DNA from 3 places in the Brevibacillus nitrificans genome. Region 3 is predicted to be linked to each of the others. Evidence: predicted binding sites of a transcription regulator. Region 3 holds the regulator's gene; each other region holds the start of a gene.

The links. The regulator CtsR, encoded in region 3, represses protease genes until heat stress. The targets are predictions, from matches to a motif close to ATGGTCAATAAAGGTCAAACA.
Region 1: the regulator CtsR is predicted to act here: its motif matches at 1,633-1,653, upstream of EDM59_RS23860 (ATP-dependent Clp protease ATP-binding subunit).
Region 2: the regulator CtsR is predicted to act here: its motif matches at 2,117-2,137, upstream of clpP (ATP-dependent Clp endopeptidase proteolytic subunit ClpP).

Annotation. Positions count from the first base shown of each region.
Region 1 covers NZ_RHHU01000017.1:125,080-129,279, forward strand. Annotated here, with positions in the region: gene EDM59_RS23850 (DHH family phosphoesterase) at 1-835, opposite strand, end outside; gene EDM59_RS23855 (PadR family transcriptional regulator) at 948-1,493, opposite strand; gene EDM59_RS23860 (ATP-dependent Clp protease ATP-binding subunit) at 1,742-3,895, shown strand; gene EDM59_RS23865 (aminotransferase-like domain-containing protein) at 3,972-4,200, opposite strand, start outside.
Region 2 covers NZ_RHHU01000028.1:7,380-11,579, forward strand. Annotated here, with positions in the region: gene EDM59_RS29925 (H-type small acid-soluble spore protein) at 21-209, shown strand; gene EDM59_RS29930 (antibiotic biosynthesis monooxygenase) at 352-678, shown strand; gene EDM59_RS29935 (metallophosphoesterase family protein) at 675-1,421, shown strand; gene clpP (ATP-dependent Clp endopeptidase proteolytic subunit ClpP) at 1,475-2,071, opposite strand; gene EDM59_RS29945 (hypothetical protein) at 2,209-2,424, opposite strand; gene EDM59_RS29950 (copper amine oxidase N-terminal domain-containing protein) at 2,673-3,134, shown strand; gene EDM59_RS29955 (branched-chain amino acid ABC transporter substrate-binding protein) at 3,510-4,200, shown strand, end outside.
Region 3 covers NZ_RHHU01000022.1:59,229-63,428, forward strand. Annotated here, with positions in the region: gene EDM59_RS28815 (ATP-dependent Clp protease ATP-binding subunit) at 1-291, opposite strand, end outside; gene mcsB (protein-arginine kinase McsB) at 361-1,437, opposite strand; gene mcsA (protein-arginine kinase activator protein McsA) at 1,456-1,974, opposite strand; gene EDM59_RS28830 (CtsR family transcriptional regulator) at 2,004-2,468, opposite strand; gene EDM59_RS28835 (HAD family hydrolase) at 2,635-3,321, opposite strand; gene EDM59_RS28840 (MGDG synthase family glycosyltransferase) at 3,366-4,200, opposite strand, start outside.

The DNA.
Region 1 (4,200 bases), on a different contig from region 3:
TCGTTCGAAAGCTGATACGACCTTTGCCTGGATCCAGCATAGCGACGAAATCGATCTGCTCATCGTTTTTGCACAGGAAGTTCCCTGTCGTGGAGTGATATTGCTCCAGGAAGACGACGCCTACCTGAAAGGTCCGCGTCTTTGCCAAATCGATTTCTACCTCCACATGCTTCATTTGCTTCAGCTTTTTTTGTTCGAACTCATCCATTCTTTTTTCCTCGGTGTAAATGAGCACAGACTCTACTTCATTGAATACGAATTGGTCCTGATCGGGGCCATCCTCGCGTAAACGGCTGATCACATCTTGAACAAAGACATTTCTCTCGACCATGTAAAACAAAAGGTTCAGCTGATTGGCACGTATATTTCCTGACGCATCCCAATCCCACGTATCAAACGAGCGTACCAGCTCGACATAGTCGCTAAGAACGCCAGACGGAGCCAGAAGGCCTTGGTTGACCAGATAGGCATAGTAGAGACTGGTTGCCGAGGTCTTTTTCCCCGAGTCCTCGATGATTACGTTTGCCCAATCATAGCTGGCAGCCAAGGGCAATGCAGTCGGGTGATGATCGATTAATCGAAGGGAATGCCCTTGCTTGACTTTTTTCTGTATGAGCGCGGCTACCTCTTCGTTGACGCTGACATCCGTAATGACGACATCCATTTCGCGGGATAGCTCTTCTTCCAGAAATCTTTGGACTTCCTGATTGACGGTGTAAGGTGTCACTCCGCGCAGGTCCATCTCTCGGGAAGGAAAGGCGAGGCGGCTGAGGAGGAAACAAGACTCCCCATCCAAGTCCTTATCGCTGAAGTGAACCAGTTTTGGCTGATTCAACAGGGCACCCCCTTACTCGGTTAGGTTCATGAACATATTTAACTAGGATGTCCACAACGAGAAAAAAACCAACAGTCCACATGGGAATGTTGGCTTCTTGTAGTCTGCTCGATTAGTCTTTTCGTTTCTCCAGCAATTCGAGAACCCACTCACACCATTTCACATCTTCCTTCATGCGGCGGACACCCCACGAGAGCAATATGTAATCACTGAAAGAAGGATGGTTCGGATCGTCTGGATGTCCATCTGATTGCTGTTCCATCTCGTTCATGACATGCTCATACATTTGCATATGTTCCTTGCATTGTTCGATCCGACTCGTGAACAAGGCTCGTGCAGATTTGGCATCAGTAAGCTGCAAGCAATACGCTTTCAATACCATTTCATCGCGGGTAACCGGTTCGGCAGGAGGTTCAGCCAGCCATAATTTTAAAGCGATTTCTCCCTTTTCGGTTATGGAATACACTTTTTTATCTGGCCGATCTGTCTGGTGGACGCGGGTAAATTGCATGTACCCTTCTTGTTCTAGCTTTGCGAGAAGCGGGTAAATCTGACTGTGCTTGGCTTGCCAGTATGGCTGAAGCTGGAGCATTAGATCATAGCCGGAGCTAGGTGTTCGAGCAACTAGTCCAAGAAGTCCGTATGCGAGTGTATTCAAATGATAATGCCCCCTGACTTAACTCATCTCATCTCATGACTATTATAGGAAGGGATAGGAAGCGAATCAATACATGTAAAAAGTTCCTATTCATTTCTTCTTGAAAGTCAAAGAAGGTCAAATTATAATAAAGACATCGAAGGTCAATAAAGGTCAAACATTCAATGGCGATTGACCGTCGCATCCTGCAATCAAGCGGGAGAAAGCTATTGTCACTACAACTATTCGCTGTATAGGGGGTAAGATTTATGCAGTGTGAAGTATGCCAACAACGAAATGCAAATGTGTTTGTGAATATACAGGTTCAAGGGAAGCAGCAAAAGTATCATTTGTGCAACGAATGTCATGCGAAAATGTCAAACAAGATTGGGCTCGGCATGAATTTTGGTCCTTTTTCTTCCTTCTCCGGGCTGGATGATTTCCTGCAAAACTTTGCGAAAGCATCGTCTATGAATCCGGGAGCAGGAAATGCCTCTTCTGCAAACGCGGCAGCAAGCGACCGCGGACGTGGAGGAATCCTCGACAAGATGGGGCGCAATCTGAATGATGCCGCTCGTGCTGGTCTCATTGATCCGGTGATCGGGCGGGATAGCGAGATTGAGCGTGTCATCGAGATATTGAACCGTCGCGGCAAGAACAACCCGGTCTTGATCGGGGAGCCCGGTGTCGGTAAGACTGCTATTGCAGAGGGCCTGGCCCTGCGAATCGTTGAGGGAAATGTCCCAACCAAGCTGCGCGGGAAAATCGTCTATACGTTAGATGTAGCGTCTCTCGTAGCGGGCACGGGTATTCGTGGCCAGTTTGAAGAAAAAATGAAACAGATCATTGCAGAGCTGACACAGCGTGAAAATGTCATTCTGTTTATCGATGAGCTGCATCTCTTGGTCGGAGCCGGCTCCGCAGAAGGCTCGATGGATGCAGGGAATATCCTGAAGCCGGCTCTGGCACGTGGCGAGCTGCAAGTCATCGGGGCAACCACGCTCAAAGAATATCGCGTCATCGAAAAGGATGCAGCTCTGGAGCGCCGTTTCCAGCCGGTTATGGTCAAAGAGCCTACAACGGAAGAAGCATTGGAGATTTTGAAGGGACTGCGTGCGAAATACGAGTCTTATCACCTGGTGTCGTATCCGGACGATGTACTGCGGGCGTGTGTGGAATACTCGCACCGCTATATCCAGGATCGTTTTCTCCCCGACAAAGCCATCGATTTGCTGGATGAAGCAGGCTCGAAGCTGAATCTGCGCTCCTCTGCGAATGATACAGAGGAAATGAGAGCACGCTTGAAAGCCATCGGCGTCGAAAAACAGGATGCCACGAAAGCGGAAGATTACGAGCGTGCGGCAAAGCTGCGCGATGAAGAAGCGAAAATTCTCGCTGCACTCGATACGAAAGACAGTACCGAGCACCATGCAGTCGTTTCCATCGAGGATATCCAGGAAATCATTGAGCAAAAAACAGGGATTCCTGTGAAGAAGCTGCAGAGCGATGAGCAGACGAAAATGAAGCATCTGGTGGAGAATCTGGAACGCAAAGTCATTGGTCAAAACGAAGCCGTGACACAGGTAGGCAAAGCGATTCGCCGCAGCCGTGCCGGACTGAAACCAAAACACAGACCGATTGCGTCCTTCCTGTTTGTCGGACCGACAGGCGTAGGGAAGACCGAGCTGACCAAAGCATTGGCAGAAGAGCTGTTCGGTACGCGCGATTCGATGATCCGCTTGGACATGAGCGAGTACATGGAGAAGCATTCGGTGTCCAAACTGATCGGTTCTCCTCCTGGCTACGTCGGTCACGAAGAGGCGGGACAGCTGACAGAGCGCGTACGCCGCAATCCGTACAGCATCATCTTGCTGGATGAGATCGAAAAGGCGCATCCTGACGTTCAGAACATGTTCCTGCAAATTCTGGAGGATGGTCGTTTGACGGATAGCCAGGGCCGCACCGTCACTTTCAAAGACACAGTGATTATTGCGACGAGCAATGCGGGGGTAAGCGAGCGGAAAATTTCCGTGGGCTTTGGTGCTAAAACGCCTGAGCCTGTGTCCGTACTGGACTCGCTGGGCGCTTACTTCCGGCCGGAGTTCCTCAACCGCTTTGACGGTATTATCGCCTTCAACCATCTGCAAAAAGAAGATCTGGTGAAGATCGTGGATGTCTTGCTGCAGGATGTCATGGAGAATCTGAGCGACCAAGGAATGGAAATGACGATCTCCGCGGAAGCCAAAGCCATGCTGGCGGACAAAGGCTATCACCCGACATTCGGGGCAAGACCGCTGCGCAGGGTCATCCAGCAGTACGTCGAGGACGGCATTGCGGATCTGGTGATGGAGGAAGAGCAAATTTCCCGGATCAGCGTCGATGTCGTGGATGGTGAAATCAAAGTGACGAAGGGAACCGAATAATAGCAAGCGGCTGATGCATGACCGAGGATTCGCGATGAAGCGAATCCTCTTTTTTTCGTACACAGAGAAAACGGATTTACCGCTGAGCTTTGCTCAGCACTTCGACCAGCTGCTCGACTGCCTGCTCGATCCGCTCTTCCTTTACCGTAGAGGCGTTTAACTTGAGGATGTTGTCGCGGGGAAAGTCTGACAAGTAATGCCTGTCTATGGATTCGATCAGAATGAACTGCTTTTTCAGGACAGGAACGAGGCGAGGGACGGATAACCGCTCATTCAGGACGAGATGCGTATGAATGCCGGGATGC
Region 2 (4,200 bases), on a different contig from region 3:
ATGATCAGGAGGGAAGCAGAATGGATTTGACACGTGCGCAGGAGATTGTTCACTCCAGCGAAAAAATCGTGGTGCACTACAAGGGAGATTCCGTATGGATTGACGAGCTGGATGAGTCAACGCAAACGGCTCGCATCCATACCGAACGAAATCCTGCCAGCAGCTTGAGAGTACAAGTAGGTCAGCTGGAGGAAAAACGAGATCTGTGACCAGTAGACAAACCGGGCGTTCAGTGGAGAAAAATCCCATGCGCTCGGTTTTTTTCGCTACTATCAACTGGCAGTCATTTGACAATGAAAAATAGGGTCAAATATACTTTTCAGTAAGAAGATACATAGGGAGGGGATTGGCATGTTTGTACAGGTTCGAAAAACGGTTGTAACAGAAGGAAATGCAGATAAAGTAGTCGATCGATTCAGTGGAGAGGGACTAGTCGAAAAGCAGGAAGGCTTCATTGACTCGACCGTTCTCGTAAAAAAGGTCAGTCGTGGAGACGAAGAGGTCATGGTGATCGTCCGCTGGGAGTCAGAGGCTCACTGGAAGCAATGGGAGAAGAGTGACGCTCATATCGCTGGACACAAAGCGAATCTCGGAAAGCCGAAGCCTGAATATATCGTAAGTTCGGAAGCTGCTCTCTATGAGGTGAAGTCTGTGAAAAAGGCGGCCAGCGAATCATGACCGCAAAAGGGATTGCGATCCTCTCAGACGTGCATAGCAACGTATTTGCTCTGGATGCGGTACTGGCTGATCTGGAAAAGAGAGAAATTGATATGATTGTAAACCTGGGAGATGTGCTATTTGGGCCGATATGTCCTCTGGAGACGGCAGAGAGACTCATGGCCAAGCAGAATGTCATTTCAATCATGGGAAATTGCGATCGGATTTTGTTGGAGGAGCAAAGCGAGTCCTTGACATTTCAGCAAGTGAAGCCGTTGCTTACCGATGCGCACCTGGAATGGATCCGTACGTTTCGGAAGACGTGGGTCTACGAAGACATCCTCTTTTGCCACGGAACGCCTTTTTCAGATGATATGTATCTGCTGGAGGAGGTCACGGAAAACGGAGCAGCCAACAGAGAGCTTCAAGCGGTTGTGGAGCAGCTCAAGCACCTCGACCAACGTGTCATTGTCTGTGGGCATACGCATCTGCCAAAGAGCGTGCAGCTGCCAGATGGCAAGCTTGTCATGAATCCGGGCAGTGTCGGTTTTCCCGCTTATTACGAGGAAGAGCCGTATCCCCACGCGATGGAGTCCTTGTCTCCACATGCGAAATACGCGATATTGTGGCGAACCACGCATGGCTGGAGGGCGGAGCAAATCATGGTTCCCTATGATTGGGAGCAGGCTAGCCGAATTGCAGAAGAAAAGGGCAGACCTGATTACAGCTACGCTATACGTACGGGATACGCCTACATACCGTAACCTATAAGAAAAACACCCAGCCACTCGGGCGGGTGTTTTTTCATTCGGAAAGCTTATTTTTTCGAAGAAGGCTCGGAAGTGATCACTTTATCGATCAGTCCGTATTCAACTGCATCAGCAGCACTGAGGAAGTTGTCGCGATCTGTATCCTTCTGAATGCGCTCCAGAGGCTGGCCGGTACGCTCAGCAAGGATTTGATTCAAGTGGTCACGCATTTTCAAAATACGTTTTGCAGCGATTTCGATGTCGCTCGCTTGACCTTGCGCGCCACCCAAAGGTTGGTGGATCATTACTTCGCTGTTCGGAAGCGCAAAACGCTTGCCTTTTTCACCGGCTGCCAGCAAGAAGGCACCCATCGAAGCTGCCATACCGATACAAATCGTGGAGACAGCAGGCTTGATGAAGTTCATCGTATCGTAAATGGCCATACCGGCTGTAATGGAACCGCCAGGGCTATTGATGTACAGAGAAATATCTTTGTCTGGATCTTCTGCCTGAAGGAACAACAACTGGGCCACCACAATGTTCGCTACCGTATCGTTAATGGGGGTTCCCAGAAAGATGATGCGGTCCTTGAGCAGGCGGGAATAAATATCATAAGCACGTTCACCGCGGTTGGTCTGTTCAATGACAGTAGGGATCAAATTCATGTGCATCTAGTCTTCCTCCTCTCTTTGTAAGAATATCATACACAAAAGGTCAATGAAGGTCAAACACTTAACTGCAAGCCCTCACTACCATGTTTGCCAACTTGCCTACCCTTAAACCTATTGAGCAAAGAAAACATTTATTCTTCGTCCTCTGCCTCGCTTAGTTCCACGGCAAGACGCAGCTTCGCCGTCATCTTTTTCCCGTGAATGATCGTGTATTCGTCGATTTGTTTGGCCTGCAGCTGGTTGATGGCTTCCGCCAAGGACTGCTCGTCCTGATAGGGCTGGATGGTCAGCAGGCATTCCTCGTCGCTTGCTTCCTGGAAAATCAAGAAATAACGCTCTTCTGCCATAAGTACCTCACGTTTATAAGTTATCCACAGTTTTATCCACAGCTTGTGCACAAAAACATTTGTTCGCGGGATATTTTTTTCTACCAAGAAAAATTTGACTGGGTAAATGATTGTTATTGTCCATAGTGTGGGCATGAATGAAGATTCTTCTGCATAGGAAAAGAGTGGTAGAAAAAAGGATTCCGTAAAACAGTCGTCGAAGTTACAAATTTGGAATTTATTTCATTAACAATTGAGGGGTGTTTACCATGCTTCGCAAGCTTTCGGCATTTTTCCTGACAGCAGCGCTCTTGACTGGCAGTGTAGCAGCAACGGCTGCCTTTGCCCAGTCGGCTCCGGTCCAACAGCAAAAAATCAAGGTCAACCTGAACGGAAAGGAGCTTGCTTTCCCGCAGGACATCGTCACGGAAAATGGGGTGGCTTACGTGAACTCCAGCACGCTTGCCATTGCCTTGGGCGGTTCGGCAGCTTGGGATACGATGAGCAAATCGCTTCTGGTGGCAAAAGACAACAAGTACGCGCTGCGCATGTACCAAAACAGCACGTTTGCGTATAAAAACGGCAAGGAAACGAGAGTCCCGTATGCACCGCGTGTAACGACGGGTGCGGTTCTGGTTCCGCTCGTATTCATTGCCCAGGAGCTGGGAGCAAAAGTCAGCTACGATGCGAAAAAGCTTACCTACAGCCTGACGATCGAAATGAAATCGTAGTCAACGAAAGTTTCTGGAGGAATCCTCCGTTGTAGTCGTCTCTGAGCTTCCCTATAATAGAGGCAAAGCACGTGCAACGGAGAGGAGCACCAGATATGCAAGGAAGCACGATTGCCAGCGTAGTCATGATCATTGTTTTTGTGGCAGTGGCCATTTACGTGATGTGCAAAGCGTATTCCCATAAATACAAAGAATAGAAAGTATTTTCCAAATGAAGCCGTTTCCTTATCGGGAAGCGGCTTTTTCTATTTAAATATATAATCATCGTTCATATGGAATAGAAAAATTGTTATTTTAGTTGCAAATTTTCTAATTTATTTTACAATGTAGTAGTAGTTCATAGTTTGTTCGTAAATAAAGAGGGGGATGTTTGCTATGAAAAAACAGAAGACACTGTCAATTCTCGCAGCTACGTTTGCGTTGGGTTCACTCTTGGCTGGCTGTGGTGGAGGTCAAAGTGCTGCTCCACAACAAAGCGGCACATCGGAGCAAAGCAACGGCGGCGGTGCAAGTGCAGGCGGCGCATTGGAAAAGCTGGTAATCGGCGTCGTAGGACCAATGTCGGGCCAATATTCTGACTATGGCAGCACGGCAAAAGCTGGTGCAGAGTACGCACTGAAAGAGAAAGCGGAAGCCTTCAAGAAACTGGGCTTCGACGTGCAGCTATCCGCTCAAGACGACCAGGCTGACCCGAAACAAGGGGTAGCGGTAGCACAAATGCTGATTTCCAACCCAGACGTAGTAGGGGTAGTTGGACATGCGACTACTGGTGCTTCCATTACGGCAGCTGCTCAATACGATCAAGAAAAGCTGGTAATGGTATCTCCATCGGCAACAGGCTCCGACCTGACCGAGCAAGGCAAAAAGATCGTACACCGCATTTGCGCGCGTGACGACCAACAAGGATCCAAAGCAGCAATCTACGCAAAAAATCAGCTGAATATTAAAACAGCTTATCTGATGCATGACAAGCAAGCATACGGCCAAGGTCTGGCTGAAGAAGTGAAAAAGCAATTTGAGAAAGACGGCGTTCAAATCCTGGGCTTCGAAGGCGTAACAGCTGGCG
Region 3 (4,200 bases):
TTCATCCATGGACAACTCAATGACCTTTTTGGCGCGAGGTGTATAGTTTGGCGTGTAATTACTGCCGGACTGCTCCGTACCGCGTCCGATCAACGATTCCACTTCACTTTGGATTTTATCGAGACCAAGTCCCAGCGATTGAAGAGCTTTCGCTGCAATCCCTTCACCTTCCCGAATCAAACCCAGCAGTACGTGCTCTGTCCCAATATCTTTGTGACCGAGACGCACTGCTTCTTCTAGGGCAAGCGCCAATACTTTTTGTGCTCGTTCCGTAAAACGTCCAAACATCATATCGTACACCTCCAAGGTAACCGTGTTTATTCTCTATGGGTTAACTGTTGCGTGTTGCTGTTGCTTTGATCAGCCGCTGTGCTCCTGTCTGTCCGTTATGCGCTCCCGTATTAATCGGGCTCTGCGTTCATCACGCTGATCAGGGGTTAGCTTTTGACCGGCGTGCTGCTGCAGGAATCCCGGCTGGGTCGTGACAAGCAGTTCATTTAGCACTAATGGCGATACGTCTGGAATCACTCCCAGGTCAATACCTAAACGAACATCGGATAGGCGCTGGGCTGCTTCCTTGGATTCCACCGTGCGTGCGTACATCAGGATGCCGTACGAACGGAAAATGCGATCCTCCAGGGATACACGGGTATGCTCAAGTAAGTATGTTCGTGCCACGCGCTCTTGTTCAATAATCTGTCTCGCTACTCCGTACAGGTTGGAGAGGATGTCAGACTCCGACATTCCCAGCGTCACCTGATTGGATAATTGAAACAGGTTTCCTAAAGCTTCGCTGCCTTCCCCATAAATTCCTCGTACCACCAGACCAACTTGATTAATTGCTTGTAAAATTCGGCTGATCTGCTGGGTCATCACCAAGGCGGGGAGGTGGAGCATGACGGAGGCGCGAATCCCCGTACCGACGTTTGTCGGGCAGCTCGTTAAGTATCCTCTGGTCTCATCAAAAGCGTAGTTCAAATTCTTCTCGAAAATATCATCTATTTTGGTCCCGATTTCCCAGGCTTCGTTTAAACGAAATCCCGGCAACAGAACTTGAATCCGAATATGATCCTCTTCATTTACCATGATGCTGACGGACTCATCTGTGCTAAGCAGCACAGCACCCTTCCGAGACTCCTCGGCCAGATGCGGACTGATCAGATGCTTCTCCACCAGTACCCGTTTTTCCAGCGGGTTAACCTGATCCATTTGAAGCACTTGCAGATGGTGTCGTTTGCGCATGGCATCCGACTCGGCTACTTCCGTTACCTTTCTTACTACTTCCTCCCCTTGGGAATCAGTCGCAAGCAACGGAAAAGGGTGCTGGCGCAGGTTACGGGCGATGCGTAACCGTGTGCTGATGACGATATCGGAATCAGGTCCTTCCCCTTTCATCCAATTGCTCCACGGGTTCTGCATAAACTGCTGTTGCGACATCCAGCTAACCTCCCCTTGTTACGATTGGGCCATCTTTTGTTCCAAAGCACGAATTCGGTCCCGCATTTCTGCAGCTTTTTCAAATTCCTCGCTCGCCACATGCGTCTGCAAGGCTTGCTTTAACTGCTCCAGCTCTTTGCGGATTTTCAGCTTGCCACCTGTTCTCTCCGGCACTTTTCCGATGTGCTGCGTATTGCCATGAATCCGTCTGAACAGGGGATCCAGTCGATCTCCTAGGAAGGTGTAGCAATCGCTGCAGCCAAAGCGCCCACTCTTGCTGAATTGGGCATAGGTGAGTCCGCAGGTTTCACACCGGAGTGGTTTGTTTGTAGTCGACTCCTTCATGCCTTTTTGCATCGGGTCGAATTTTAGAAGTCCGGAAAGGAGATTGTTGATGCTGAAATTGTGAAAGCCGGTAAAGACGTCCCCTTTTTCCTGAGCACAGTGCTCACAAATATGGTATTCGGTTTTTTCGCCATTGACGATTTTCGTCAGATGAAGTGTCGCCGGTCGTTTTCCGCATTCCTCACAGTTCATCACATCATCCCTCCTAGCACGTGTTTCGTTTACTTCAGCAAAATAGCTGCGATCATTTGCTTTAAAATATTTGCCCGCAAACGATCTCGCAATTCCGTATCCACGGTTAAGACAGATCGGGAAGTGGCAATTTTCATCAGGGTAGCTTCCCTTAGATTGACCAAGCCTTCCTCTAACAAGCGCTCTACGATAGCATTTCCCACACTTTGTGTGATAGCCTCTCCAATCAGCTCCTCGGTCAAAAGTTCCTGCAAGCGCGCTTTGCTGACGATCTGCACTTTGCGAATACGGATGTATCCACCGCCGCCACGCTTGCTTTCCACAATATACCCTTTTTGAACGGTAAATCGGGTATTGATGACGTAGTTGATCTGAGACGGAACACATTGAAAAAGGTCGGCTAGCTCACTACGCTGAATCTCGATCAAACCATTGGGACTCTCCGTTATGATGCTTTTCAAGTGATGTTCAATGATGTCAGAGATGTTACGCAAGTCATCGCCTCCTCTTCTCGTTGTGTTTGACTATTGACTTTGACTATCTTTGACTTTAATTATAATGGGTTTACTTGACGCTTGCAAGTGGTGAATACACTTTCTATTGTGGGCAAAATGGGGACGCTTGAAACCATACAAAAAAACCACTCCGCATCGGAATGGTTTATGTTTGACTTTGCCTGACGGTGTCGAGTTCTGGCAAATGATCAAGGATTTGGGGGAATTTTGTGATGATCACATCGGCTCCATCCAGTTCACCTGGATTGGCAAAGCCAAAGTCGCAGCCGATAGTAAAAAGTCCATTTGACGTACCCGCTTCTACATCCGAGTGACGATCTCCGACCATAACCGCTTTTTGCACCTGATAATCGGTAATCAATTTTGCCACCAGATCGTTTTTGGAACGTGTACGGAAACGCCCTGCCGAATACAGATCTGTCAAAAATGGCTTTAATCCGTACTCTTCACAAAGAGCATCAATGTACTCCTCCTGCCCATTGCTTGCAATAAACAGCGCTACGCCTTTCGCATGCAGATCACGGAGGGTTTCGAACACGCCTGGGTACAGATCCGTTACTCTCTCGTGAATGAGTTGAATTTCATTTTTTATCAAAAACGTATCTGCTGCTTGAATCGCCTCTTCACTCGCACCTGGCAGCAGTTTTTTCCATACTTGATCAATCGTCATGCCTAAAATATTGATGAGCTCACTTTTGTCTGGCGTAGGTCCGTCCCACAAACCGTTTTGTCGTAGCTGCTCGAACGTTCGCTGAAAGGCAGGTGTCGAGAGCCTTTCGGTTTGCAGCAAGGTTCCATCCATATCAAACAGGACCGCATAGGGGATGCTCATGTTTTCCTCCTCATCCTTCTGATCATGTGCACGAGCTCATCGATTCATGGGATCTGCTCGTCTTGCTCCAGCATTTTCATATCGTCGCGAATGAATTCAGCTATCCGCTGAGCAGCATCCGGCTTCGATATCTTATGTGCCATTCTTTTCATGTAATCCACTTTGGAAGGACTGTGCAATAGCTCTTCAATAAAGTAAATGAGCTGCTCGGACAAGTTCGCGTGGACTGCGCAACCGTTATTTAACAGGAAGTGGCTGTTGCGCTCTTCCTGCCCTGGCAGCGGGTTGTAGATGATCATCGGAACCCGTTTGCTCATTACTTCCGCCGAAGTCAGTCCACCCGATTTTGTTACGATCAGGTCTGCCGTCTCCAAATATTCGTGAAAGTTGTTTACAAACTTTAGGGGGACTACCTCATGACGATAGGTTCGATTTGTGACCTTTCGATACAGCTTATCATTGGTACCAGTCAAAATAAAGGCTTTAATCGGAAGATCGATTTCTTCCAAGCCGTCGAGGACTTTTTCCATGGAGCCTAGCCCCAAGCCACCGCCTGAGAGAATAATGCTCTTTTGCTCCGGGCTCAGCTTCAGCTTATTTCGGATCTGTTCCGTGTCCAAGGGTAATCGAAACTTGCGCATGATCGGGATACCCATGGGGATGAATTTTTGATGATCCTGTCGATACAGGTCCACCAAATAGTACAGCTGCTCATGACCGATGAAATAGTAGTTAATGTGATGATTAATCCAGGACGGATGAATCGTGTAGTCCGTAATAATCGTGTATATCGGCTCTTTCCAGTCATTTCTTCCCTTTAACACCGACAGCATACAACTGGCAAACGGATGCGTGGCAATAAATGCGTCAGGCTGAACG